DNA from 2 places in the Bacillus sp. AC266 genome. Region 2 is predicted to be linked to the other one. Evidence: riboswitches for the same ligand, from Rfam matches in the RefSeq annotation. Region 2 holds a riboswitch; the other holds the start of a gene.
The links. Region 2 has a riboswitch for preQ1 ahead of AC0IXC_RS14820 (QueT transporter family protein). Riboswitches for the same ligand answer to the same signal wherever they lie in the genome.
Positions count from the first base shown of each region.

Region 1: it holds a riboswitch for preQ1, as region 2 does, so the genes downstream of both, queC (7-cyano-7-deazaguanine synthase QueC) here and AC0IXC_RS14820 (QueT transporter family protein) in region 2, are expected to answer to the same signal.

Region 1 is NZ_CEEDEC010000003.1:549,514-564,910, reverse strand. Features, by position in the region: gene cbpA (cyclic di-AMP binding protein CbpA) at 106-729, shown strand; gene AC0IXC_RS16155 (divergent polysaccharide deacetylase family protein) at 797-1,567, opposite strand; gene AC0IXC_RS16150 (aspartyl-phosphate phosphatase Spo0E family protein) at 2,057-2,338, shown strand; gene AC0IXC_RS16145 (DUF3149 domain-containing protein) at 2,368-3,864, opposite strand; gene AC0IXC_RS16140 (MarR family winged helix-turn-helix transcriptional regulator) at 4,059-4,505, shown strand; gene AC0IXC_RS16135 (M3 family oligoendopeptidase) at 4,666-6,360, shown strand; gene AC0IXC_RS16130 (DinB family protein) at 6,499-7,032, shown strand; gene AC0IXC_RS16125 (DUF6254 family protein) at 7,138-7,254, shown strand; gene AC0IXC_RS16120 (ATP-binding protein) at 7,264-8,472, opposite strand; PreQ1 riboswitch class I at 8,681-8,724, shown strand; gene queC (7-cyano-7-deazaguanine synthase QueC) at 8,818-9,480, shown strand; gene queD (6-carboxytetrahydropterin synthase QueD) at 9,480-9,971, shown strand; gene queE (7-carboxy-7-deazaguanine synthase QueE) at 9,964-10,680, shown strand; gene queF (preQ(1) synthase) at 10,699-11,196, shown strand; gene AC0IXC_RS16095 (YkvS family protein) at 11,247-11,432, opposite strand; gene AC0IXC_RS16090 (hypothetical protein) at 11,686-11,844, shown strand; gene AC0IXC_RS16085 (histidine phosphatase family protein) at 11,925-12,527, shown strand; gene AC0IXC_RS16080 (GNAT family N-acetyltransferase) at 12,588-13,166, opposite strand; gene AC0IXC_RS16075 (hypothetical protein) at 13,428-13,622, shown strand; gene AC0IXC_RS16070 (hypothetical protein) at 13,648-13,965, shown strand; gene nrdI (class Ib ribonucleoside-diphosphate reductase assembly flavoprotein NrdI) at 14,443-14,802, shown strand; partial or broken gene AC0IXC_RS16060 (ribonucleotide reductase N-terminal alpha domain-containing protein) at 14,789-15,397, shown strand, end outside.
Region 2 is NZ_CEEDEC010000003.1:310,624-326,020, forward strand. Features, by position in the region: gene AC0IXC_RS14795 (YqcI/YcgG family protein) at 1-261, opposite strand, end outside; gene cspB (cold shock-like protein CspB) at 521-718, shown strand; gene AC0IXC_RS14805 (DUF2564 family protein) at 838-1,086, shown strand; gene AC0IXC_RS14810 (zinc-finger domain-containing protein) at 1,120-1,296, opposite strand; gene AC0IXC_RS14815 (ribonuclease H family protein) at 1,309-1,968, opposite strand; gene AC0IXC_RS14820 (QueT transporter family protein) at 2,093-2,581, opposite strand; PreQ1 riboswitch class I at 2,588-2,632, opposite strand; gene AC0IXC_RS14825 (aldose 1-epimerase family protein) at 2,765-3,637, shown strand; gene AC0IXC_RS14830 (reverse transcriptase-like protein) at 3,708-4,094, shown strand; gene AC0IXC_RS14835 (DMT family transporter) at 4,108-5,013, shown strand; gene AC0IXC_RS14840 (DUF6123 family protein) at 5,016-5,276, opposite strand; gene AC0IXC_RS14845 (cysteine hydrolase family protein) at 5,459-6,019, shown strand; gene AC0IXC_RS14850 (GNAT family N-acetyltransferase) at 6,054-6,914, opposite strand; gene AC0IXC_RS14855 (DUF7507 domain-containing protein) at 7,037-15,397, shown strand, end outside.

The sequences.
Region 1 (15,397 bases), 240 kb from region 2:
TCATCCCTTAAAAATGAAAGCGTTTTAAAAAGAAATTTTACTCATAAAATATAGGTCTCCTTATTATATATAGATTACATGTTGACATGTAAGGAGGAACATATTTTGCGAGTTAAATATCATTTTCTGCCAAAACAGCAGGTGACATTTTGCAAAACGAATGATTCTGGTGAAAAGGCGCTACAAATTATGAATGAAACGGGATTTCGCGCAATTCCTGTATTAGCAGAAAATGAGAAGGAATTCACGGGGATTATTTATAAAGTAGATCTTTTAGAAAAGAAGTGTAATAGCAGATTAGAGGATGTAAGTACAGAAGATGTACTGGAAAATCCAAATTCGTTTATTTTTGAAAAGGATTCTTTTTTTAGAGCTTTTTACGTTATCCGTCGTCTCCCGTTTTTAGCGGTTTTAAATGAGTATAATGAATTTGTCGGCATTTTAACACATTCTAATGTATTTGATGTTATTGAGGATTCGTTCGGTATGCGGACGGGTGGTTATATATTAACAATTGCAACACAAGATTGTAAGGGAACAATTAAAGAGCTTGGGACATTATTAAAAGCATATAATATCGGTGGACTGTTTACGCTTGATAACGGTGATCAATATATTCGCCGTGTTATCGTAAATATATCGGATGAGTTAAATGAAAAAAAATTAAAGCAATTAATTGAAAAGATAGAGAAAAAGGGATTTAGGGTGAGTCATGTAGATTATATTTAAGTTGAAAAGGAAAGGTACCTATCTGCTATGTGTAGATAGGTATCTTTTTTAGTACGAGAAATGAATTTTATTTTGAAACAGAAGGTGGAGATAATGCTAAATCAGATAAAAAAATAAAGTCTGCATGCTCACGAATTTTAGGAATAGAAGTTTCGATAATACGTGATGTAATTTCACCTGGAGCCCCAACGTGTCCGATAGCTACCATAATGGGTTTGTCTTGGATTTTTTTTATGAGTAATTGTGCTTGTTTTGAAATGTGACTTACCGTATATACATCATCAAAAAATAATTGGTTTTCAATAATAGGAACGCCTAATTCTTTACCGATTTTTGGGACAACACTATTAGGGTTTGTTTTACTATCTAAATAAAATAAACCGTGCTTTTTACAGGCAGAAAGTATAAGACGTACAATCCTTTCATCAGCGGTTACTTTTGATCCCATATGATTGTTCATTCCTATTGCATGAGGTATTTCTTGAATTGCTTGTTCGAGTCGGTTGTTTATTTCTTCATCGCTTAAATCTGTTGTAATCGCTTTTGGTCCAAGCCACTCTTTTTTTCCTCTAATTGGTTCCATTGGCATATGTATAATAACTTCATGCCCTTTTTTATGGGCAGCTATTGCATCTTGTTTAGTAGAAGGAAGAAATGGCATAACAGCAACAGTGAGTGGAATAGGAAGTGATAACATCTTATCTGTGCCTTTCATATTATTGCCGAAATCATCGATGACAATAGCAACTTTATTCGTATGAGCGTTTGCTTGAATAGGAAAGAGGAAGAATGGTATGAACAGGGTGAAGATGAGAACTGTAATAGTATATTTGCGCATATAAATATTTCCTTTCTATTTTATCCCGCTATTTGCGGGCAGTAAGACTCCCACCTCAAAATTTGGCTGGAGTAAAGAAGTTAGGTGGAAAATCCACTGCCCGTAAACGCCCGATTGGTGAAGGCTAATAATTAGTGGGGGATGGACAAAACCCCCACTGATTAAAGTTCACTTTATCAATCATCATTATGTTTTGCGTTTTTACATAAATTAAACAAAAAATGTCGAAGAAAAGTAAATTGAAAATAGAGAATCCACTGTTTACTGAGTATTTACAAAAAAGAAGATGAAAAAAATGTCTATTATTGCGAATGTATTTACAAAGATAGAATAATTTGTAATAATTCTCAAAGTGAGGGTAAAGATTTGTAAATTACAGGGGAAAAATGTTAAATTTTCTGATTCTTCAATTTTAAATAGAATTAAGTTTTTAAAGGGCTAAAGTAGATGAGGCGTTGAGAGTATGGAAGAAAAATAAGGGGGATATGGATGTTTACTGTAAAAAGGAAGTACACATTAGAAAAGCTTTCGCATGATATTCATATGAAACGTGAAGAAATGATTCATTTAGGATTAACAAGTGGGTTAAATAGTATGGAGACAATTCAAGTTAGTCAAGAATTGGACAAGCTTATCGTACAGTATCAGCGTTACAAAGAAAAACAAACACCGAAATGGTTTTCAATTATAAAGGTTCCTATTTTTCAAATTGAGTATGAAGGGAAATCAAACAATTTTTGGAGAATGTTTGTAGCTGGTTTTATGAAATAAGTATAATTACCCTTTTAGGATAAGGATAATTATACTATGTGTAATGGAATCTCTATATGAACTGTCGTTCCTTTGTTTTCTTTACTATCAATAAATATATGCCCATTGTACATCTCTACAATTCGTTTACATATAACAAGCCCAAGACCTGTTCCAGTATCTTTATTAGTAAAGAACGGATGAAAGAGGTGTTTTTGAATATGTTTAGGAATCCCTTTTCCAGTATCAATAATTTGCAAGTGTGCGTGTTTTTCGTTGTTTGTTACTACAATGGTTAATGTATCACCAGAAGCCATGGCTTCAATTGCATTTTTTGTAATGTTTAAAACCACTTGTTTCATATGGTCTTTTGAGCAACGTATATGAACAGGATGGTCTGGCAAATGTAAATGAAATACAATGTTATGTAGATTCGATTCAGATTGGATAATTAATGCTACCTCATTAAGAATCGTTCTTACATCATATGTTTGTTCAATGATGGCAGTTGGTTTTCCAAGAATAAGAAATTCGCTTACAATTTCATTAATCCGCTCTATTTCTTGCTCGATTACGGAAAAGTAGAACTGATCCTGTTCATCTTTATATTTCTCTTTTAACAGAGCAACGAGTCCTTTAATTCCAGTAAGAGGGTTACGGATTTCATGAGCTGTACTAGCTGCAAAAGTTCCAACCAATTCAATTTTTTGTAGTTCATTTTGTTGTCTTTCTAGTTTTGTTTGACGTTTTAATAACATATATTGAGCAAGTAAAAATAAAATAGACATTAAAAATAAAGTAGCTATACACTCTATTGAAACTAACTGGTATAAAGTTTGTTGATGAATAGGTAACGGAGAAACAGAGACTTTCCAATTTAATCTTTGGAGTGGGGTAGTAAGCATGTTAGAATGCCCATCGCTTGTTTCGTTATTATCATCGGTTAGAAAAACTACATCATGTTTATCAGTCACTTCGAAATGATATTGTGGTTTAATAGCATTTAAAGAGGCTGAAATGTAGTCAAAGCGTAAACTTGCTAATAATAAGCCTGAGAGTTCCTTTTGTCTATTAAATATTGGAGACGCAATCATAATAGCTTGATGTCCAAGAACGCGATCTGTAATAACTGATGATACAGTTGTTTTCTTAGATTGCAACGCATCTTGGATGTATTGGCGGTCAGAAACGTCAATAGGCGGCGAATCGCCTTGGGATGCGAGTGTAATCATCCCATCTGTCGTAGCGTAATATAGACCGGAAAAACGTTCATCATTTCCATCGGTATCATGTACAATCTGTTTAATCCCATTGATGTTTCCAGTTTCGGTCCCTACGACTTTTGCGAGCATTTCTAAGGCAGATATAGCTTCACCAAGGTGATGGTCTAAATAGTCTCTATATAAAAAGAGAACAGTGTGAGCAGATAGTTTGTTTGCCTGTTTCATTTGATAAGTGTGATATGAAAAAAATGTGGCACCAATCCCTATCGTTGGCAGTATAACAAGCAGTATGTAAAAAACTATGCTTTGTAATTTGACTTTCAAATTTGGTACTCCTTCTTTTTTTATTATCATTATATATAAACTATGTTAAAATTGTCATGTTTTTATTCAAGAATCATTTGCATTACATTAGGGAAAGGAAAAGGAATGAGTGAATATTCATTCGGAAGTTGTAATGAAGTGCTACGTTGCTTTTCTTTTTGTTGCGGAGAATTTAAGTGAAGGGTTGAAATGGTATGACATCAAATAATGAGCGAGAAGACATTTCTCAATCTTTAAAAGTATTTATTGCATTATCCCGTGTACATCGTTCTGTTATGGATACTACAAATAAATCCATACAAAGTAACGGATTAAATCCAACTGAGTTTGCTGTATTAGAATTACTATATCATAAAGGAGGCCAACCACTTCAGCAAATCGGTGAGCGTATTTTAATAGCTAGTGGCAGCATTACATACGTTGTAGATAAGCTAGAGAAAAAAGGGCTTGTAAAACGAATTCCATGTCCAAATGATAGGCGTGTTATTTATGCACAATTAACGGAGTCTGGAGAGAGCTTTATTGCTTCTATTTTTCCAGGTCATGAGCAAGTTATATATCAGTCTTTTGAAATGTTAACGAAGGATGAGAAGGATGAATTACTCGAGCTATTGAAAAAAATTGGAAAGTATGAAAAATGATGATATGTTCCAAAGGAGCTTTGGATAAAGAAATCCAAGGCTTTTTTGTGTGCATGTATTTATGACATCATCTACCGCATTTTGCTGAAGAATAAGAGGAGATTTGTAAGTAAGAATTGAATTATAATAATGATGCATATAATGGAGAGGGGGCTCGTTCATGTCATTTAAAGACTATGAATATAAACGGCCAAATATTGAAGAATTAAAAGGGAAATTTACTGTTGCTTTAGAGAAGTTTGATAACGCAAAAACTGTAGAAGAACAAAAACAAGTTATCAATTCAATTAACGAAATTCGTAATGACTTTGGTACAATGGGGAACCTTTGTTACATTCGTCATTCTGTTGATACGACAGATGCCTTTTATAAGGATGAGCAGGATTTCTTTGATGAATTCTCTCCAGTTGTACAAGGGTATGGTACAAAGTATTATAATGCGTTAATTCATTCTCCATTCCGCGAAGAATTAGAAGCGTATTATGGAAAGCAATTATTTGCTCTAGCTGAATGTGATTTAAAAACATATTCAGATGAAGTAGTGAAAGATTTACAATTAGAGAATAAATTGTCTTCGCAATATACACAGTTATTAGCATCTGCAAAGATTGACTTTGCAGGAGAAGAAAGAACGTTATCGCAACTTATTCCGTTTATGCAAGGAAAAGAAAGAAGTGAACGCAAAGCAGCAAGTGAAGCATACTACGGATTTTTAGCTGAGAACGAGGAAGAGTTAGATCGTATTTATGATGAGCTTGTTAAAGTGAGAACGAAAATCGCAAAAACACTTGGTTTTAAAAACTTTGTTGAATTAGGATATGCAAGAATGTATCGTACAGATTATAATGCTGAAATGGTAGCGAACTATCGTCAGCAAGTATTAGATTATATCGTTCCAGTTGCAACCGAGTTAAGAAATAGACAAAAAGCACGCATTGGTGTAGAAAAGCTCGCTTATTATGATGAAAACTTTGAGTTTGCTACAGGTAATCCAACTCCAAAAGGCGATGCCGATTGGATTATTAATCACGGGAAAACGATGTATAAAGAATTATCAGCTGAAACAGATGAGTTTTTTAATTTCATGCTCGATAATGATTTATTAGATTTAGTTGCGAAAAAAGGAAAAGCTGGTGGTGGATATTGTACATATATCGAGAATTATAAAGCGCCATTCATCTTCTCAAACTTTAATGGAACGTCTGGGGACATTGATGTATTAACACATGAAGCTGGTCATGCTTTCCAAGTATATGAAAGTCGTAAGTATGAAATTCCAGAATATAATTGGCCAACATATGAAGCATGTGAAATCCATTCAATGAGTATGGAATTCTTTACATGGCCATGGATGAAGTTATTCTTTGAAGAAGATGCGGATAAATATTATTTCTCACACTTAAGTTCAGCACTTCTATTTTTACCGTACGGTGTATCTGTAGATGAATATCAACATTATGTATATGAAAATCCAGAAGCATCGCCAGCAGAACGTAAGTCAGCATGGCGTAACATAGAGAAGAAGTATTTACCACATCGTGATTATGAAGATAATGATTATTTAGAGCGTGGTGGTTTCTGGCAACGTCAAGGTCATATTTATAGCTCACCTTTCTATTATATTGACTACACGTTAGCTCAAATTTGTGCACTGCAATTTTGGAAACATGCAAGAGATAATAGACAAGAGGCTTGGGAAGATTATGTGAATCTTTGTCAACAAGGTGGAAGTAAATCATTCTTAGAATTAGTAGAAGTTGCAAATTTAACATCACCATTCGCTGAAGGGTGTGTAAAAAGTGTAATTACAGAAATTGAAGCGTGGTTACGTGCTGTTGACGACACAAAATTGTAAAAAACATGCACTTTTTTCCTATGTTTAACATCGACATAATAGAAAAATGATGAGATAATAAAAGAAAATTCAGAATTATTTTAGGGGTGTTTCTAATGGGGAGCGCCCCTTTTCACCAACAAAAGGGGGGAAAGCACTATGCTTCAATCTAATATGGATGTTAGTTTAGAAACTTTAGTCCACTCATTACAGTCTACACGAAGCACGCTGTTATCAGAAATTGAAATGTTAAATGATACGGAGGTGAATGTAAAGCCACGCCGTGATAAATGGAGTATTATTCAAATTTTGCATCATTTGCATTTAGTTGAACAGTCTGTCACATCTGCCCTTGTATATGCTTTGCAAAAAAAAGAAAGAAAACTTGCTCCATTTAAAGACCTCCAACTTACGCTTGATCGCACACATAAAAGGGAAGCTCCTCAACAAATGAAACCAACAGAAACATTAATGAAAAAACTGCAAGGAATTCAATTACTAGAACATTCACGACAAGAATTATTACATGCCCTTCATAGTGTAATAGATGAAAAAGAATTATTTGAAAATGGATTAAAACATCCTATTTTTAATGATTTGAATTTATATCAATGGGTTCAATTTCTAGATTTACACGAACAAAGACATCTTACACAGCTAAAAGAAGCGAAACATGCAATTTTACAGCGTTAAAATGAAAGAAGTGGGGAACCGCTTCTTTTCTTTTTTACTCATGCATAGTTTTCTTTCTCATTTTGGAATACTATATGGAGAAAAGAAAAGAAGGAGTTGAAAAGCATGTCAAAGAAAAAGAGAGAAGAAGAGCGCGCCTGGAAAGCTCGGAAAGAAAATCAAAAGCCGCATGGGAAAGTGAAAGCTTTTGCAGAATTAGTTGAAGGAACAGAAAAAACGTGATGAAGTTCATCACGTTTTTTGTATGAGTGGGAAAGTTAATAAGAAAGTTGTACCTGTACCTTTTTCGCTCATAATATCAATCTTTCCATCCATTGCTTGAATGACGCTGAAGACGACCATCATTCCGAGTCCGGTACCTTTTTCTTTCGTTGAGTAGAAAGGTGATCCAAGGCGTTTTATTTGTTCTTGATCCATACCAACTCCTGTATCTTTTATATATAATTGTATATGTTTATGGTCTGGAACTAATGTAAGAATAAGGTCGCCACCTGTAGGCATAGCCTCAATACAATTTTTAAAAATATTTAATAAACATTGGTTCAGTTTTTGCTTTTCGCCAGCGATAAAGAAAGATGTACTTTGTTTTATATAATTTATACGAACATTTGCTAAATTGGCGAGAGGTGTGATCAAAGACAACGCATGAAGTAATTCTTCCTCTACTTGTAATTTTTGTTCTTTTTCAATACTCGGTTTTGCAAAAGTTAAGTAGTCTGTAAGAACGTGATTTGCTTGTTCGATACCATTAATGGCTATGTCGATATATAATTTTCGTTCTTTCTCAGAACATGCATCTGACTGTAAAAGTTGTAAAAAACCTTTCGTTGCAGTTAAAGGATTACGAATTTCATGAGAGATAGAAGCTGCCATTTCGCCGATTAAATGAAATTTCTCAGCGTTCATAAGTTCATTTTGGAGACGAACTTGCATTTGTAATATGTGTAGTAAATATAAAATAAGGATCGTACCAATCATCGTACATAGTTCGTACACAATGATATGTGGTATATAATCTGCCTCATTTGTAACACTTGCAAGGAAAAATGGTATCCAACCAAATCCATAAGTAAGACTGTAAAAAATAGCAAGTGTTATTTTTATATGATTAGAACTTCGATTAAAAAATTTGTATGTTAATAGTAGAACAATAAATAGGAGAATAGAAGCGATAAAGGATGGAAACGCACCTATTCCTCCCAATAAAAAGCGATAAATGTTTAATACAGCTAAAATAGAACCACCAGCAATAGGCCCTCCCGTTAACGTGCCGACAATTAATACGATATGTCGCATGTCGAACTGAAAACCATTATTTGTTTTTGCTGCAAAAGTGATACATAGTATGGTAGCGAGGCAACACAATACAATAAATATGGCTGAATTTAATTTAGGAGATCGTTTCCCTTTCTGATTCCAAAATAAATGATATACGAGCATTGTAACGAGAATAGATAATATATTTAAAAAGAGGTAAATAATAAAGAGTTCCAGTGGGATGCCTCCTCTCTTTTAACATTAAATTAATCATACTATAAAATGAAATAAATGAAATGCGAAATAGCGGAAAAAATCAGAAATTTTTTCTGGTAGTATACAATATGTTACAATAATCTTTGTCAATGAAAGAAGAAATTCCGTGCACTGCATGGGAGAGGTTCGCGAACTCCCTCTATAAAAAACTATGGAAACAACAATATCATTAGGTATTGTTTTGTTTTTTTATTGTGACAGTTCAAGAACGTTCTTTCTTCTTATTCGTAGTAGAGAAGGAGAATGAGTGAAATGAAAAAAGAAAAAGCAGTTGTTGTTTTTAGTGGTGGACAAGATAGTACAACATGTTTATTTTGGGCGATACAGCAGTTTGAAGAAGTGGAAGCTGTAACATTTAACTACAATCAACGTCATAAATTAGAAATTGATTGTGCAGCGGAAATTGCGAAAGAGCTAGGAATTAAACATACGATACTAGATATGAGCCTATTAAATCAACTTGCTCCAAATGCGTTAACGAGAACGGATATGGAGATTACACATGAAGAAGGTGAATTGCCATCAACATTTGTAGATGGACGAAATTTACTATTTTTATCATTTGCGGCTGTATTAGCAAAACAAGTTGGAGCACGTCATATTGTAACGGGTGTATGTGAAACTGATTTCAGTGGTTATCCAGATTGTCGTGACGTGTTTGTGAAATCATTAAACGTTACATTAAATTTATCTATGGATTATCCGTTTGTTATTCATACACCACTTATGTGGATTGATAAAGCAGAGACATGGAAATTATCTGATGAACTTGGAGCATTTGAGTTTGTTAGAGAAAAAACATTAACATGTTATAACGGAATCATTGGTGATGGTTGCGGTGAATGTCCAGCATGTCAACTTCGTAAAGTGGGATTAGATACGTATCTACAAGAACGCGAAGGAGCGAGCAACTAATGGATAACTTTTTTGGATTTCGCATCGTAGAAAATTTGCAAAAAATGGACAAGGATATTCAGCGTGAACAACTCAAATATCATAATAAAAGAGTAATGGTCAGCAAGGAATTTACATTTGACGCAGCGCACCATTTACACTGCTATGAAGGGAAATGTAAAAATTTACATGGACACACATATAAAGTCGTATTTGGAATTAGCGGATATGTAAATGAAATAGGCCTTGCAATTGACTTTGGAGATATAAAAGAGATTTGGAAAAATGAAATAGAAATTTATTTAGATCATCGTTATTTAAACGAAACATTGCCAGAAATGAATACGACTGCTGAAAATATGGTCGTTTGGATTTATGAAAAGATGGCAGAAGCATTAACGAAAGATAATCGTGCGAACGAATATAAGGGAGCTCGTGTTGAATTTGTTCGTCTTTTTGAGACGCCGACTAGTTATGCGGAAGTAAGACGGGAGTGGATGCTCGATGAGTAAAATCCCCGTCTTAGAAATATTTGGTCCAACCATTCAAGGAGAAGGGATGGTTGTAGGACAAAAGACAATGTTTATCCGTACAGCGGGCTGTGATTATAGCTGTGCTTGGTGTGATTCTGCTTTTACATGGGATGGATCGGCCAAAGATCAAATTAAACAAATGACACCGGAAGACATTTGGAATGAGCTTGTAGAAATTGGTGGAGAAAATTTTTCTCATGTTACGATTTCGGGTGGAAATCCTGTTTTGCTGAAAAATATGCAATTTCTTCTTTCTATATTAAAGGAGAATGGAATGCGAACAGCGGTAGAAACGCAAGGGAGTAAATGGCAAGATTGGTTGCTTCAAATTGATGAGGTAACGATTTCTCCAAAACCACCAAGTTCAACTATGAAAACAGATTTTCAGATGTTAGATTCTGTTATTCATAAACTAGCAGGGAAAGATTTTAGTTTAAAAGTAGTAGTATTCGATGATCAAGATTTTGAATATGCAGTTAAGATGCACGAGCGTTATCCGAATGTACCATTTTTCTTACAAGTAGGGAATGATGATACGAAAACAGTGGATGATGCGGTGCTTATAAAAAAACTATTAGAAAAATATGAGTGGCTTATTGAAAAAGCTGTGAATTGTAAAGAAATGAATGATGCGAAAGTACTGCCTCAGCTTCATGCGTTAGTATGGGGAAATAAACGAGGGGTATAATGAGAAGGGATGTTTAAAATGGCAGGAAGATTAGATGAAGATTTAAAAGATGTAACATTATTAGGAAATCAAAATACAAAATATGTATTTGAATATAGCCCGGAAATTTTAGAGGTATTTGATAATAACCATCCAAACCGTGATTACTTTGTAAAATTCAATTGTCCTGAATTTACAAGTTTATGTCCGAAAACAGGACAACCAGATTTTGCAACAATTTATATTAGCTACATTCCAGAACAAAGAATGGTAGAGAGTAAATCTTTAAAGCTATATTTATTTAGCTTCCGAAATCATGGTGACTTTCACGAAGATTGCATGAACGTTATTATGAATGATTTAATTAAATTAATGGATCCACGCTATATTGAGGTATGGGGGAAATTTACACCACGTGGTGGTATTTCAATCGATCCTTACTGTAACTACGGCCGCCCAGGAACTAAGTATGAGAAAATGGCAGACTACCGCATGATGAATCACGATTTATATCCAGAAAAGATCGATAATCGTTAATATAGAAAGAAAGGATCTGTATGATATACAGATCCTTTCTTTCTATTATATTATGCATGTTGATTAATGACAGTATAGTTTTTATGGCTTACAACTGTAAGAGGTTCCATATCTAGTTCTCTAAAATTCTCCATAATTGTTATATCAACAATAACGGAGTTTTGATTTACCTTTTGAACACGGCCTTGCATTCCACCTTTAAATTCAATGATATCTCCAGTTTCTGCGATCTGCATAAGCAACTCTCCTTGTTCCAGTTTTCCCAAAAAAAGAATAATTTGGGCTTTTTTATTTCTTCTTATTTTGAACTATATTTACTACTTTGTAAATGTTTCCAAAGTAAAAATTCGAAAAATATTCACTTTTTGTAAGGAAATATGTAAAAAATATTGTTTAGGAGAGGAATGATGAAAATGCATACATCTTTATACGGGAGTATAATAAAAGATACAATGACCTACTAAAGTGGGGGAAATTAGGGGCTGGAAAATGATGTTTGAAATTGTGGGGAGCTTTATAGCGATTTTATTATTTTTATTTTCATATATACAGTTGAAGAAAGTGCGTCGTCATGAAACAACTACATATTTTGATGGACTGGATGGTGTGCACACTTCGATAACACATGATAGTGGTGGGGATATATAACTTTCTTTTTATGCATGGTATGATGGCAATAAAAAAAGTACGTAATATAGTTCGTAAGTGATGAATGGGGAGTGGAAAGAATGCGAATTTCTTTTATTCGTCATGGTCGTTTGGACAGTACTATAGAGCCAATGACAATTATTTCATTTCGTGAATGGATGAAGCAATATGATTTAGGGACTACAGTAAAAGAAACTCCTATACCAATTGAAACAATTGAGGCGATTGAATCAGCGAAACTGGTTGTAACAAGTGATCAAAGGCGCGCTGTACAGTCAGCGGCTGAGTTATTGGATTCCCTATCTTTTGTGCAAAATCCTCTTTTTAGGGAAGCTGAAGTTCCAACGAGTTTTTATGCTCCAAAATGGTTGAAATGTAAACCGAATGTATGGATGTTTATTGGACGTACACGATGGATAGTTGGTTATAGCAAAGAGGTTGAGTCTTATAAGGAAGTACGAGAAAGAGCAAGGCAAGCCGCTAATATGTTGCACCGCTATGCGCTCGTACATGGACATATTGCCCTTGTAGGTCATAGTTATTTTAATGTGATGATTGGGACTGAACTGAGGGCAATGGGGTGGTCTGGTTCGCCTATTTTCCATAGGAAGCCATGGGGATGTACAACGTATACATTTCATGAGGCGATGGATGGAAATGTATTAAATACAAAATTAATTTAAAAGAGGCTGTCCCTTTGGCAGCCTCTTTCCCTGCATAACAAGTAAAAAAGAATTGTCCTTTTAAGATATAGAAACCAATGACCGTAATGGTTTTATTAGATGGGCATACGGTTCACCGACGAGCATAACGGTTTTATCTTCTTTGAAACCAAGTTTTTCATATAGTGAAAAAGCGCGTTTGTTTTCTAAATTAACAAGTAAGGCGATTTTTTCATGCCCTTTTTCAGTTGCATGAAGTTCAGCTGCATCGATTAATTTAGAGCCAATACCACGTCCACTGTACATACTTGAAACTGACAACGTGTCAATATAATACTCATCAAGTTCAGCTTCTTTTTCTAACGTAATGGATTCGTCTTCATGTAGTTCTCTTAAGTAGTGTAGGATTGGTGCATCAAGTTGTTCAGCGTCACTACCGTGATAAACGACAATAACCCCAACTACCTTTCCACCTTGTTCAGCCACTAAACAGTTTTCATAGCTCAATCGATTATTTTCTTTTACGAACCATGTTTCAAGTCCTAGTATTACTTTTGCTTCAACTGTGCTACCTGTGATTTTTTCAGCAATTTCGTGCAGAGCGTTATACAATAAAGGTGCTACTTCTACCGCATCTGTCTTTTTTGCTTTCCGAATCATAGTATCCCTCCTAGTTCTAAATGTATATTGTAGCATAAAATAAAATATCAAACAGTGATTTGGAACTTTGTTATACAGGGCATCAAAAAGTTTGATATAGAGAAGTAGCTATGTTAGTATATGATATTTAGTGCGAATATAATAAAGTGATATAGATATAAAAATAATGAAAGTGAATTACATAATAGTAACGGGATAATTTTACCGTTGTGGACCTATAGAAGATGCGATAGAATAAAATATTGCAGAGAGGTGAAATACATGGATAAACAATTAGCAAATACAATTTTGGATCAGCTGAAAAATGATGAAATAAAGGAGTATGTTGCGAAGAAAGATGTATTTTATACGTTCAGAGAAGTTGTTGTGAATCGAGAAGATTTTAAACATATTATCGGGAACGCACAGCGCGGTGGACAGGTAATTTATACATATTCAGAAACACCACGTTCATAAATAGAAGATAAAGGAGAGGAGAATTATGGGGGATTTTAAACAAGGCATATTGCCGCATTGGGATTATATGTGGAAAGATAGAGCTGGGAATAGGTTTATGGGAATGGTTATGTATCCAGAGAAACGAAAATGTTCAGCAAAAATGCTTCAGAAAATAAAAAGGGCGTATGAACAAGCAGTAGAAATTAAAGTAACGGTACAAGTTCAACATACATATCAGTACGTAGAAGGAATGATCGTATACTTTGATGAAGAAGCTCCTATATGTACAATGCTCGATAAAGATGAGAATCCACATCATATATTTGTAAGAGATATTTTGCGTATTGAGCACCCTGAATAATTTTTTTCATAAATAAATTGAAGTTCCATAATAATAATCTTTTTCTATAATAGTTATCTTTTAGTATGTAACGAGGAACGAAAGAATATGTATAATATTTAATAAAGTAAAATTGATAAATGTAATCGTTTGTTAGAACAGATTATCGTTTAATATCTGTTCTTTTTTGCGTGATGCTGGAGAAATATATTACTCCAGCATTTACTGTTTTATGACAAAAAATATTGGTAACTTTTTTAAAAATAAGGTTAAATTCGTTGACAACTTTTTTGAAAAGCACTTTATTGACATGAGTTTTAGAATGTTGTTTCATAGTCTTTGTATTGAAAAAAATCGACGGTCATGTCGAAAAGTAAAATTTAAAAAAAGAAAGAATTTATACATATATCTTGTGTCTTATTTTGAAACGTAATACAATATATAGAGAAATCAAGAAACGACATACAGAGAATATAGATTGGAGAGGGAGGGTCGGAAATGTTAGTTGCATATGATTCTATGACAGGAAACGTGAAGCGTTTCATTCACAAATTAAATATGCCGGCCGTTCAAATTGATGAAGCTCTAGTATTAGATGAAGACTTTATTCTTATTACGTATACAACAGGTTTTGGAAATGTACCGGAACGTGTTTTAGACTTTTTAGAACGCAATAATGAAAAATTAAAAGGCGTATCTGCAAGTGGCAATCGTAATTGGGGAGACATGTTTGGTGCAAGTGCTGACAAAATCTCTACTAAATATGAAGTGCCTATTGTATCAAAATTTGAGTTATCTGGAACAAATAATGATGTAGAATATTTTAAAGAAAGGGTGCGGGAGATTGCGACACATTGAACTGAATAATGAAATCACGCAAATGCAGGACGGTTTTTATCAGCTTCATAAAGATAAAGAGGCATTAGAAGTCTTTATGGAAGAAGCTAGAGAGAATACCGTTCATTTTAATAGCGTGGCAGAGCGAATGGAGTATATGAAAGAACATGATTACTATTACAACGTTCTGGACGAGTATAGCTTGGAGGAAGTAGAAGGAGTTTATAACATCGCTTATGGTGAAAACTTCGAGTTCCAATCTTATATGGCAGCATCTAAGTTCTATAAAGATTATGCGTTAAAAACGAATGATCAAAAACAATACTTAGAAAGCTATGAAGATCGTGTAGCAATTGTGTCATTATACTTAGGACGCGGTGATGTTGCGAAGGCAAAACACTTCGCAAGCATGATTGTAAAACAAAACTACCAACCAGCGACACCAACCTTTTTAAATGCGGGACGAAGCAGAAGAGGAGAAATGGTGTCTTGTTTCTTGTTAGAGATGGATGATAGCTTAAATTCAATCGGCTTTAACATTAATACTGCAATGCAATTATCGAAAATCGGTGGTGGAGTAGCTTTAAACTTATCTAAGCTACGTGCACGTGGTGAG
Region 2 (15,397 bases):
AAAAAATCCTCTTCTTACAATCGGCCGCTCTTTCATTAGCTCCAAAAAAGTTAACATTGTATTGGGCAAATGACTCCAATCATTATGAGAGAGAAATGAATAACGAAGTTCATTCTTCTTCAAAGCTGTTAAACCGAAATAACACGGGAAGGTTGGTTCTAACACGACACTCGAAAAATCATGAAATTCTTTTGCAACCCAATTCGGTATGTCGACTCTATTTTTCATCCCTTCATTATCTAATAAATAAGACTTATCCATTCTTTCACCTCATTATGTACAGCATTCACTTAAGAATATTACATACTCGGCTTGTCCTATACCTTTTTAAAAATTCGAGAAAAATTAATTCAAAATACAAAATTTTAAAAACGCTTACTTGACTAAATTCTACCAATTCATGTATATTTAAATTAATCATTTAGCAGAATATTCGATAATATAGCATTTTTTATTTTTATTATTTTTTAATGAATTTCACTAAATGAAAAAAGGAATCGTTTTTAGGAGGAATTGTGACATGCAAGGAAAAGTAAAATGGTTTAACAATGAAAAAGGTTTTGGATTTATCGAAATGGAAGGCTCTGAAGATGTATTCGTACATTTCTCTGCTATTCAAAGCGACGGCTACAAAGCTTTAGAGGAAGGTCAAGAAGTATCTTTCGACATTACTGAAGGAAACCGTGGACCTCAAGCTGCTAACGTAGCAAAACTTTAATCCCACATATGACAGGAGGTTACCTTACTTGGTAACCTCCTTTGTTATTCCTTTGTATATTTCCGTTTTCCAGAGCAAAAACTATGTGAAATGCGCAAAATAAAAAGGAGGCAATAACAATGGGGTCACATGTAAATGATTTTGAAGAGGTAAAATTCCGTGTAGAAACTGCACAAAAAATGGTAGGTTCTGCAACAATTTCAATGGATCCAGACACATTAGAGCATGCCACTACTGCAGTAGAATCGGCTCGTTCTCAGCTTGAAATCATGAAATCCGTTGCAACGGATTTAGATGAGCCATTTCTAATGAATGAAGAAAAAAAATTAAGTAAATGCGAGCATCAATTACATGAAGCGAAGCACTAAAAAACATCCAGAGAAAATTCTCTGGATGTTTTTTTATGACAATTGCTCTCCATACTTTTTCAACTTCTCTCCAACCGTACATTGCCGTATACAAAAAGAATGGGCATAGTATTTACTATGATTTTTCCGATTATGTTCCTGCAGGAAACACCCTCCGCAATACGTTTCTAATAAGTCATTTACCTCTGTAATGAGTTGCTTCTTCTTCACGTGTGCACCTCTCTATTCGGTTATTTCTTTATGACTATCAATTGTCGTCCCTTCTAATGCTTGCGCTGCTAATTGATGTGCCTCTTTATTTTGTTTTCTAGATATCGGTTCACAAATAAGCTTTAATTTCATTTGCTTCGCTTTTTGTTCAATTTGATCTAAGTAATGATTTAAATGTTCATCATAGCAAGGCCATTCACCAGCTAATTGCTGCAGTACAACTTGAGAATCTCCACGAAGTGTAACTGCTTCATATTTAATTCCTAATTCCCCGAGTGTATTCATCCCGTATAATAATGCTGCATACTCCGCTTCGTTATTATCATATATGCCTTCTATGTATGCATTGCGACGAATTCGATAATCTGTATTTCCTTTTTTATAGTATACACATATACCAACCCCAGCTTCTTTCGTCTGTACATCATAACCACCATCAAAATAAACTTGAATTTCTTGCGGATCTTCCTCCACTTGCTTACTCAGTTTTTTCATTTCTTTTAATGACCATTCCGCGTCCATTTCATCGAAAAATAAAAGTTCTTTCACCCTACCTGTTTTCTCAAAATCCTCCGCAAATTGAAGTACTTCTTCTATGTTCATATAATCTGTTGTTAATTCAGTCTGTAAACCACGCTTCGTTTTATACAACCAATGTATTTTATATTTCATACTAGATTCCCCTTTTATAAGACTTCTTATATTTATTTTATTATATTTTATCAAGAGTCACAGTATTATATACAATTTAATCACATACAAAAAGAGCCATCCTAAGTAAGGACAGCTCTTTCATCTATTGTATAAATCTTTCAAATTGCACTCGCTTATTAATCCAGTACATTACAGGCATACCAATTGCCATTACAACAAATTCACCAACTGCACAAGTTAGCCATGTCAATAAAAATGGCAGATCAAACGCAAGATGAAGTTCAATTGCAATCATAAACATTGTGACTGTAAAAATAACTGTATTAAAAATCATACGAGCCCAAACACCTTTAATGAAGCGCATAGAAATAATAGTTGCAAGTAATGCAAGAATGGATTGCCCTACTCCAAATACTAAATCATAAGCGATCATAGGTGAGAAAAAGAGATTCGTTAAAAATACACCTAATACAATCCCGTAAATTGCTTTCTTATTGAATACAACAAGATGATTAAACATCTCTGAAATACGAAACTGTACACTGGTAAAGCCAAATGGCTGAATAAGCATAGAAACAGCAATATATAATGCCGCTAAAATACCATTACCGACTAATGTCCTTATATTCATGACAAAATCTCCTTAGTTTTTTTACGTGGGATGGTTTCGAACCACGTTATTCGTTTTTTAAGCAACAAGAATATATTCTACGCAATAGACACTCTCTCGTCAATAGATTCCTATCATTAACTACCTTTTTTCTTTTAGAAAACGTATAATAAAACATATGAAAGTTTTAGGAGGTTTCACTTCATGACAGCAACAATTCAAAATGAAAAAGTGATCGTTTCCATTTCTGACAAAGGTGCAGAATTACAAAGCGTTCGCTTAAAAGAAGATAACACTGAATACTTATGGCAAGGCGATTCTACTTATTGGGGGCGCCGCGCACCAATTTTATTCCCAATTGTCGGCCGATTAGTAGATAATACATACTACGTAGATGGTAAACCGTATTCTTTAACACAACACGGCTTTGCTCGTGATCTTACATTCTCTGTACAAGAACAAAGTGAAACGAAAATCACTTATATTGTAACTAGTAATGAAGAAACATTAAAAAAATACCCATACGAATTCGAATTACTCGTTTCTTATGAGCTAGACGGACAAATCGTTCATGTAACATATGAAGTAAATAATCCTGCTTCAAAAGAGATGTTCTTCTCAATCGGAGCACATCCTGGTTTCAACTTCCCCTTATTAGAGGGCGAATCATTTACTGATTATCATTTAGCATTTAATGGTTCTGAACGCTTAGAAACAAGCGTATTAGAAGGACCTTATCTTTCAAGTAAAAAACAATTAATTGCTGAAAATACGAATGAATTACCACTTACATACGATTTATTCAAAAATGATGCGCTTATTTTTGAAAATATGAATACGAATGAAATCTCTATTCGTTCTCATAAACATAATAAATTTGTAAAAGTAGAATTTGACGGATTCCCATTTGTCGGCGTATGGACACCAGGCGAAAACGCACCTTTCTTATGTATTGAACCTTGGTACGGTATTGCTGATGAAGTAAATCCGGCAAAAGATTTCAAGGAAAAAAAAGGAATTCAATCTTTACAAGCGAATGAAACATTTACATGTCGTTATAGTATTACAATCGGCTAAAGTACTCTATCCCCTACTTCAAAGAAACATATAAGTAGGGGATCATCTTATAATTTGGAGGTTTCTCATTTTGATTGAAGTATATATTGATGGTGCATCAAAAGGAAATCCTGGTCCTTCTGGTGCAGGAGTGTTTATTAAAGGGGTGCAACCAGCTGTACAGTTATCATTGCCCCTTGGGACAATGTCCAATCATGAAGCAGAATACCACGCTTTACTTGCGGCATTAAAATATTGCACGGAGCATAATTATAACATTGTCTCTTTTCGTACCGATTCGCAGCTTGTCGAGCGAGCTGTCGAAAAAGAATACGCAAAAAATAAAATATTTGCACCACTATTAGAGGAAGCACTGCAGTACATAAAAAGTTTCGATCTCTTTTTTATTAAGTGGATTCCAAGTAGTCAAAATAAAGTTGCTGATGAATTGGCTAGGAAAGCTATCTTACAAAATTAACGGGGGTATGAGTGTGAAAAAGGATTGGATTGCTCCTCTTGCTTTATTATTTGTCTCTTTTATTTGGGGAGCTACGTTTGTTGTCGTCCAAAATGCTATGTCTTTCGTTGGTCCATTTACTTTTAATGGGATTCGCTTTTTATTCGCTGGAATTATTTTATTATTCGTTCAAATGATTTTCTCAAAAAAAGCTTCAAAACAAGATATAAAACAGAGTAGTCTCGCTGGATTGATTGTTGGATTCTTTTTATGTGTTGGCTATTTATTACAAACATTCGGCTTACTTTATACAACTTCTTCAAAAGCTGGTTTCTTAACAGGGCTTAGTATCGTTATGGTACCAATTTTGTCTTTTATCTTTTTAAAACAAAAAGCTACCATTTTCATCGTACTTGGCATTGCTGTAGCAACAGCAGGTTTATACTTATTAACGGCTGGTGATTCTTTTCAATTAAACATTGGAGATATACTCGTTCTCGGTTGTGCAGTTGCTTTTGCTGCCCATATTCTTGTTAACGGTTTCTTTTCTAAGAAAATATCACCTTTATTACTAAGCACCTCTCAAGTATTAGCTGTCGGTATATTTTCTTCTATTTGCGCTTTTTTGTTTGAAGATTGGGAAAAATTATTTTCAGTTTCACTATGGACGAATCAATCCTTTTTATTCGCTCTATTTCTAACTTCCCTATTTGCGACATCCATTGCTTTTTTCATTCAAACATCGGCACAAAAACATACTTCTCCAACAAGAGTAGCAATTATTTTCGCAATGGAGCCCGTTTTTGCTGCATTAACAGGCGTTCTAGTTGCAAATGAACAGCTTTCTATTTCTGCTATTATTGGATGTCTATGTATTTTCCTAGGTATGGTTTTTGTTGAATTACCTTCCAAAACAAAAAAAGAAGCGCAGGCTGCGTGAAGTTATGCTTGTAACTTCCGCATAAAAGCCTTAGCGCTTTTTTTATCTGTAATTTCTTCTTCTTTCAATCGTTCTAATAACGCAACAAAATAACTGCCATCAAACTGTAATTGATGTTTAATCGTCGCTTCTATTGCTACGTTCACAATCCCATCAGATGCACCAGTATATCCTTGTCCGAACATAATAAATCCTTGTGCTTCCTCTGATAATTTAAATCCTTTCGTATGTAAGAATGAAAGATAATCTTCTACTGTTTGCATGATATTCCCACCTACTCAAAAATTCTCCACTTCCTATCATACATGTTTTTATACTCTATGAGAATGAAATTTATTTGACAACTTTGTAAATCTATCGTCTACTTCTTAGAAAAAAAAGGAGTTCCTTACAATATAAAAGAATATGTAAAGTGGAATTTATTTTATATTAAAGGGGATATCGAATGAAACAAGCACTATTAATTATCGATGCTCAGCAAGAATTAATGGATGGAAATGAACAAGAAAATGAAGTTTTTCGTAAAACCGAGCTATTATCTACACTAAATACAGCCGTACAGAAAGCAATAGATGCAAATGCCCTTACTGTTTTCGTAAGAGATATCGATGTTGCTTCTGGTAGCGGAGAAGGATTTGAAGTACATAATCAAATTAAAGTACCTCAGTCTGCAATCCTTATTAATAAAGCAGCAACAAACTCATTCTATGGCACTTCTTTACTTGAACTTTTAAAAGAAGAAAAAATTAATCATATTGTTATAGGTGGATGTAAAACAGAACATTGCATTGACACCGCAGTTAGAACAGCTACTGTACAAGGATTTGACGTTACATTAATTAAAAATGGTCATTCCACAACTGATTCTGACGTATTGTCTGCAGAGCAAATTATTGGTCATCATAATAAAACTCTACACGGTCATTATAATGTTGATCATTTTTCTATGGTGAGAGATGTCGAGGAAGACCTCTTTCAGCCAACTCACGACCAATATCGTGATTAACGAAAAAGAATCCTTTTCACAAAAGGATTCTTTTTTATCCAAAAATTTGCGCTGCAATACTGTATAGTTCTCCATTTCTTTTCAAAAATTGATTACTATTTTTTATCATAATTGGTGGGGTATTAACCTTTTGAAAACCAGTAATCTCTAATTCTTTCATGAAACCTTTCTTTCCTTCTGGTACATCAATTCTTAATTTACCATGATGCTCTCTTGCTAAATAATGTACCATTCTCATTGCCATCGCATCATTTTTAGCAACGACCGGTCCTATTATTTTATTTTCTGGCGTTTGTATACTTAAACCGTAACCTAATACATTTTGTTGTGCATCCTTTGTAACAATACATTGTTCACTTTGAATAATTCGATACTTTAAAAACTCTTCTCTATTTGTTCCAAATGCATCTTTATCTATTTGTATTATTTCTTCTAAATCACGTTCTTCATAATTCACAATATACTCTTCATTTCCTACACAATGGTAGTTCGCATTGTACGAGTTACATATGTATTTAGAAACATAACTAACAGCCCTGAATCCTAGTTTTTCATATAAAATTTTCCCCTCATCCGTGGCAATAAGCATAATGGGGGTTTGAGTTAATACGCTTTTAACACATAAATCCGTTATTATCTTTCCAATCCCTCTTCCTTTATAATCTGGATGTACAATTACCATTCCAATTGAGGCTAATGTCTCCCCGTATAGTATAATTGCTGCGCTAGCAATAAGCTCTTCTCTCTCATTTACTACACCATATACTATACCCGTATTCAAAATCATCTCAATTTCCTCTCTGTTGTAATCCCAGCCAATATGAGAAGATAATGCTACAATATCCTCTATTTTCCCTTTCCTAAGACGCTCCACCCTAATCTCCACTTCAATCATTCCCCATCTCCTTCTTTAGACGTTTGAACCATTCTGCATGAATCAACTTGTACATGTTTCCCTTTATCACTCACACACATATCCTATTTTGACCAAGACTATATTGTAAATGAGGTGACAACATGCCCATTACGAATCGATTTTCTACCACCACTAACGGCGCACTCGCTATTACAGGAAATACACTAGGCTTAAGTAAAATTAGTAATCTAAACCGTGCTGGTACAATCGGGGCAATTGGTGCATTCGTAACTACGAATACTGCTTTACAAGTACCTACTTTTCCTGCTGGTACAACGTTAAACTATACACAAAATAGTTCTACCGCTCTTTTAAATATCCCTGCTGGTAGCACTATTCTTTACGCAGAACTTGTTTGGGGTGGAAACTATTTATCTCGTGATCAAAACATTACGAGTGTATTAGGAAACCCAGTTTCTTTTACAACACCTGTGTCAACATACTCGATTACCCCTTCAGCTGTTACAGCTTCAAATCAAACATTCGTTTCTGGATCTGTCACATTTGGATTTTATACACGATCAGCGGATGTAACATCACTCGTTCAAGCTGCTGGATCTGGATCTTATACAACAGGTTCTGTTCCTGGACTTGTAGATCCTTTAGACGCTTCTAATGGAGCCATTAATTCTGCAGGATGGACGCTTATTGTCGCTTATCAAAACGGTTCATTACCCGCAAGAAATTTAACAATTTACGTAGCTGGTAACCGTGTTTCTGTAGAAACCGGTAGTGCAGATGTATCTGTCTCAGGGTTTTTAACACCTGCCGGGGGACCTGTAAGCGGGAGATTATTTTTAAGTTCTACTGAAGGGGATGCTGATTTAACTGGGGATCAAGCTTTATTTGGACCAAATTTCAGTTCATTAAATGCATTATCTGGGCCAAATAATGCTGTTAATAATTTCTTCGGTTCTCAAATTAATAATGCTGCAGGGAACTTAGATACAACTGGTACATTTGGAACGCGAAACCAGAGTGCCTCTACAAGTACAAATATCTCCGCTGGAAGACAAGGATGGGACATTACTTCCATTGATATTTCTCCTTATTTAACAAATTCCCAAGTATCTGCCGCAATTCGTTTAACTACTAACGGGGATGCATATATGTTAAATACAGTCGGTTTACAAATCAATATAAACTCACCTAATATACAAGCAACTAAAAGCGTGAATAAAAGTGTCGCTACAATTGGAGATATTCTAACCTATACAGTTACTGTTCCTAACACCGGGCTTCTTCCTGCAAATAACGTTACTTTTACAGATGTTCTCCCTAACGGTACTTCCTTTATACCTGGAAGCGTAACGATAGATAACGTACCACAAACAAACGCAAATCCGGTCGCCGGTATATCTCTGGGGACAATTAATAATGGCTCTTCTCGTACAGTAGCTTTCCAAGCGACTGTCGTTTCTCTTCCAAGTCAAAATCCTATCTCTAACACTGCTAATATTACATTTCAATATACACCGATTGCCGGAGGAACGACTTTTAACGGTCTTGCAACAAGTAACTCTGCAGGAACACAAATTAACCTCGCAGATATTAATGGCACAAAATCAGTTAACAAACTTTTTACCGATATTGGTGAAACGTTAACTTACAGTATTGCCTTAGCTAATATAGGAAATATCGCTGCAACTAATGTTATATATACAGATCCGATTCCTAGCGGGACTACTTTCATTCCAGGGAGTGTAACTGTTAACGGAGTTACTCAAGGGGGAGCAAATCCCGCTAATGGTATATCAATTGGATCTATTGCTGCAAATTCTACTACTACTATTTCCTTTCAAGTATTCGTTCCTTCTATCCCACAAACAAATCCAATATTAAATAGTGGTACAACAACATATCAATACATTCCTGTACCAAACCAGCCGGCAGTAAGCGGGACTGACACGACGAATATTGTCTCCACGCAAGTGAATAATGCTACTGTAACAATGACGAAAGCAGTAGATAAAAACTATGCAGATATTGGCGATACACTGACTTACACTGTTGCCTTTACAGGAACAGGTAATACGAATGCGAACAATGTTATTTTTACAGATGTCATTCCTACAGGAACAACTTTTGTCCTAAACAGTTTAACAATAGATGGTACGACACAAGTTGGAGCAAATCCGGCTAACGGTGTGAATATAGGATCCATCGCAACTGGCACAACCAAAAACGTTTCATTTCAAGTAGTAGTTAATACAATACCCGCGTCAAATGTCGTATCTAACGGATCAAGCGCTTCTTATCAGTACACCGTCAACCCTAGCCAATCGCCCGTTACGAAAAACATTTCTTCTAATCTCGTTTCTACTCAAATTAATAATGCGAATTTATCATTAACAAAATCTACAAATAAACAATTTGCCACAATTGGCGAAACGATAAGTTATACAATCCTTATTACAAACAGTGGAAATACGCCCGCTAATAACGTTCAACTAACAGATCCACTTCCAAACGGAACGATATTAACATTAGGTTCTGTAACGCTCAACGGCGTTTTGCAAAATGTAGATTCTCTCGTTGCTTTACCTATCGGCACAATTCCTGGTGGAGCTACTTTCACCTTATCCTTCCAAGTAACAGTCATTAACATTACTGCACAAAACCCTATCATTAATAACGCTTTCTCCTCTTATATTTACACTGTAAATCCAAGCCTGCCACCAACTTCAAAAACAGCAAATTCTAATTCTGTTACATCAACAATTAGACTAGCAAATCTTCATGCTAATAAATCTGTAAGTCAAACGTTTGCGGAAGTTGGAGATGTATTAACTTACACCTTTGCTCTTACAAACGCTGGAAATGTTACAGCGGACAATGTATTACTATCCGATTCCATTGCGAATGGCACTTCCTTTGTACCGAACAGTGTTATAGTTAACGGTGTTACTCAGCCGGGCGCAACACCAGCTAGCATAAATATTGGTAGCATCAATGCTAATACTACAATTACAGCTTCATTCCAAATATTAATAACTAGTATTCCAAATCCTAATCCTATTTTGAATAGCGCTTCCATCTCCTATAACTTTATCGTTGATCCAAACGCTTCTCCTGTAAGTACAAACACAACTACAAACACTACATTTATCCAAGTTAATGATGCAAATGTAATTTCGGCAAAATCAGTGGATCGAGCGTTCGCTACTGTTGGAGATATATTAACTTATACCGTTATTTTAACGAATGCAGGAAGCGTTTCTGCTGATAATCCTACTTTCATAGATATAAATCCAGATGGTACTACCTTTATTCCAAATACTTTTCTTATTAATGGCGTTTTGCAAAACAATGCAGATCCAAATATCGGTGTCCTGTTACCTTCTATTCCTGCTAGCGGATTAATTACCGTTTCTTATCAAGTAACTGTCGCTGCTTTACCAGCCCAAAATCCAACAACTAATTCATCGAGTACACAGTATAGTTTCGTTCTAAATCCAGGTGATCCACCAATTATAGAAACATCTTTAAGTAATACTGTAAGTACACAAATTAATTTAGCAAATGTAGTTATTGTCAAAGAGGTAGATTTAACTATTGCCGATGTCGGGCAACCAATCACATATACAATTTCCTTAGCTAACCTTGGGAATACTACAGCAAACAATGTTGTTGTTACTGATATAATCCCTCCCGGCACCACTATCGTACCAAATAGTATTTTTATAGGTGGCGCTTTACAGCTAGGTGCAGACCCAAGTACCGGCCTTCAAGTCGGCTCCATTCCTGCAGGTGGTTTTACAACGATTGTTTTTCAAATAAGTGCAAATGGGCTACCTTCACCAAATCCAATTCAAAATAGCGCTTCACTTCAATATAACTTTATCGCTGATCCAAATTTACCTGTTGTTGTGAAAAACGCTACTAGTAATATAGTAACTACACAAATTAATACTGCTAATATTGTTGCTACAAAACTAACGAGCACAAATTTCGCTGATGTTGGTGATGTCATATTATATGCGACTATTTTAACAAATAAAGGGAATATCCCTGCTTCTAATGTAACGTTTACAGATATCATTCCAGCGGGTACCCTGTTCATTCCTAATACTGTAACGATTAACAATGTCCCTATAGCAAATGCAAATCCTGCTAACGGTATTTTTATCGGTACGATAGGAGCGAATTCATCACGAACCGTTGCATTCCAGGTTCTTGTACCAACTATCCCTGCTGTAAATCCGATTACGAATCAATCAAGCACAACATTCCAATATACGTACGATCCATCCAAACCAGCTGTAATGCAGATGGTGGCTTCTAACACGGTACAGACAACAATTAATAACGCTACGATTACCGCTGCAAAATCTGCAGATAAACAGTTCGCTAACGTAAATGATATTATTACGTACACGACTACTTTAACAAATAGCGGGAATACACTTGCATCAAATATAGTATTTACAGATGCCATTCCAAGTGGGACTTCATTTATTCCAAATAGTGTAACAGTAAATGGTACTACACTCCCTAATATAAATCCAGCAAATGGCGTAGCAATTGATCCAATAAACCCCAATACAAATACAACAATCTCATTTCAAGTAATAGTAAATTCCATCCCTAATCCAAATCCAATCCCGAACCAAAGTAATACAACGTACCAATATTTCGTAAATCCTAACTTACCTCCAGCATCCGCCAATGCGTTAAGTAACGTAATAACAACTCAAATTAATAACGCTACGATCGTCGCTACTAAATCAGTGAATACACCGACAGCTGCAATTGGAGATATCGTTACCTATACGATTGCAGTTACAAACACTGGAAATATCCCTGCTAGTGCAAATGTTTTAACGGATGGGCTTGGCGCAGGAGCTTCATTTATCCAAAACTCCGTAACTATCAATAATGTTCCACAACCAGGATTAGATCCATCACTTGGTATTCACTTAGCAGATATTCCACCAGGTAATACTGTATTTATTTCTTTTCAAGCACAAATTTTAGCGATACCGCCTAGTGGCACATTAACAAATAACGCCCTTGTAAATTATGAATATACAGTGAATCCAAACCAATCACCTGCTGTTGGTAGTACAATTACAAACACAACGGTTACTCCAATTATTGATGCTACTCTATCTATAAATAAAACTGTCAATTCAACATTCGCTACTATTGGAGATACACTTACTTTCACTTCCACCATTACTAATTCCGGTAACACTACCGCAAACAATGTTATTTTTACAGATTTAATTCCAGATGGTACAACGTTTATTCCAAATAGTTTTACAGTAAATGGAACAACCATTCCTAATGCAAATCCACAAAATGGTATCAATATCGGTAACATAAATTCAAATGCATCAGTTATACTCAGCTTTCAAGTAAACATTGCAACGATTCCCAATCCTAATCCAATCCCTAATAAATCATCGGTTCAATATAGTTTTATTATAGATATTAATGAACCACCTGTTTCACGAACAGTTAAATCCAATAAAACTTTTACACAAGTAAATACTGCTTCCGTTATCGCAACAAAAACTGCGAGTAGTGCATTTGCTGCTGTTGGAGATACAATTACGTATACAACAACCCTTACCAATAGTGGAAATACAACTGCAAACACACCTGTTTTTATAGATATATTACCACCTGAACTTTCATTCGTGCCTGATAGCGTACAAATTAATACCATCCCACAACTTGGATTTAGGCCAGATAACGGGGTTCCTTTAGACCCAATTCCAGTTGGAGGAACGACAACCATTACTTTCCAAGCCATTGTCGGTTCAATACCAGCTTCAAACCCTACGATGAACCAATCTAGCACAACATACTCTATTATTATTGATCCTACCGAGCCGCCTGTTACAGAAACGGCTACTAGTAATCCGGTCTTAGTTCAAATAAATGAAGCAATCATTCAAGCAACGAAAAGTGTGGATCGTATCTTTTCTGACGTAGCACCTGGAAATTCATTTTTAACGTATACTGTTTTATTAGAAAATATAGGGAACACGACTGCTACTAATATCATTTTTACAGATCCGATTCCAAATAATACAGTATTTATAGAAGATAGCGTTCGAGTAGGTGGGGTTTTATTACCTGGAGTAAATCCAGCGAATGGGATACCAATTGGAGATATTATTACAGGAGATTTTATAAACGTCACCTTCCGCGTGCAAGTAGTTAGTATTCCAAATCCAATTTTCACAATTGGGCCTGGGGGACCAAACTCACCGGTTGTAAACGGTGCTTCTATTAATTATCAATTTATGACAGGACCTAATTTACCACTCGTTTCACGAAGTACAACATCCAATTCTGTTTCGACACAAATAAATTCCGGGGAAATTGTAGCGGTTAAATCCGCGGATAAAAATTTCACAACGATCGGCGATACCATTTCTTATACAATTACATTAAATAACCCTGGAAATGTCACTTCACAAAATATAATTTTCACAGATATTTTACCTGACGGAACGACATTTATTTCCGGGACTCTTACAAGCGATTCTGGTACACAGCAAATTGGAAATCCAGCTAGCGGGATACAGATTGAAAATATAAATCCAGGTGGAACGGCCATTATTACTCTCAACGTACTTGTTACAAACATTCCAAGTATAAATCCAATTTCTAATTTTAGTTCTGTACAATTTGCACATGTGGTCGATCCTAGCCAACCTGCCGTATCACAAACGAATGTATCTAATGCGGTTTCGACAACTATTAATAGTGCAATTTTAACAACCCAAAAAAGTGCTGATAAATCTATAGTTTCAGTTGGAGATACGATTACGTATACCACTACTATTACAAATACAGGGAATACAGCAGCAACGAATATAACATTCACAAGCGCTATTCCAGCTAGCACTACATTCATACCAAATTCAGTTACAGTAAATGGAGTTCAGCAACCTGGTGCGCAACCAGCACTTGGAGTAAATTTACCAAATATCGCTCCTGGCGCGACAGTAACCGTTACTTTCCAAGTAAATGTTATTTCTATTCCCCCTTCAAGCTCGATTATGGATAATGACACAATTTTATATTCTTATACTGTTGATCCAAGCGGAACTCCTACTACAACTTCTACTTCAACGAATATTGTTACAAACCCTGTATTAGATGCTATGATTACGATGATTAAATCAGTCGATCAAACACTTGTAACGCTAGGTGATACCATTACCTATACGACAATTTTAACGAATAGTGGTAATACAAACGCAACTAATATTACTTTCACTGACCTTATACCAGATGGTACAACATTTATTACTGATAGCGTTACAATAGATGGCATCACGCAAATTGGTCTTAATCCTAATACAGGTATAACGATTGGAGCAATAGCTCCTAACAACTCAATATCAATAGCATTTCAAGTTACCGCTACTTCTACTCCCGTTCAAAATCCTATTGCCAATTCGGCTAGTGCTTCTTACACATTTATCGCTGACCCTAATGCCCCTATTGTTTCAAGGAATGTTACTTCAAACACAGTGTTCACTACAATTAACACAGCTACCATTCTTTCATTAAAACAAGTCGATAAATCCTTTAGTCGTGTTGGAGACACACTCACCTATACTGTTACTTTAACAAACAATGGAAACTCATCCGCACAAAATGTTATTTTCTCAGATACAATGCCGAGCGGAACTACATTTATTGCAAACTCATTTTCTATTAACGGGGTTTCTCAAAGTGGTGCGGACCCATCGAACGGTGTAAATATTGGGCCTATAACAGCTGGGTCTACAGTAACTGTTTCATTCCAAGTAAACGTGGCGTCATTACCAACCGAAAACCCAATTGTAAATTTCTCATCAACATCGTATCAATTAGTCTCACCGCCTGATGCAGAAACTTCAATTAGTAATCCTGTTTCAACACAAATTAGAGAAGCTATATTATCTATGACGAAAAATGAAAGTCTATCCTTTGCAGATGTCGGGCAAACTGCTTTTTACACTACTTCTATTGCCAATGTAGGCAATACGGATGCAACTAATATTGTATTCACAGATGTATTACCAAGTGGACTCACATTTGTTCCTAACACATTAACTGTCGATGGCATTTTACAACCTAATGCGGATCCAAATACAGGTGTATTACTTGCAGCACTTCCACCAAATGAAATATATAGTATCGTCTTTCAAGTTACAGTGAACAGCATTCCACCTATTAATCCAGCACCGAATACAGCATCAACGACATATGAGTTTACTGTTGATCCAAGTAATCCGCCGGTATCGAATACAGCTAGCTCCAACACTACACTTCTTCAAATAAACAACGCAAATATTATTAGCACAAAAACAGCAAATCTTACTTTTGCGGATGTTGGTAATACAATAACATTTACACTTAACCTTCCTAATACCGGGAATGTGGCTGCTACTGATGTTACCGTTATCGATATACTTGATAGCAATTTAAGTTTCGTTCCAAACAGTTTCACA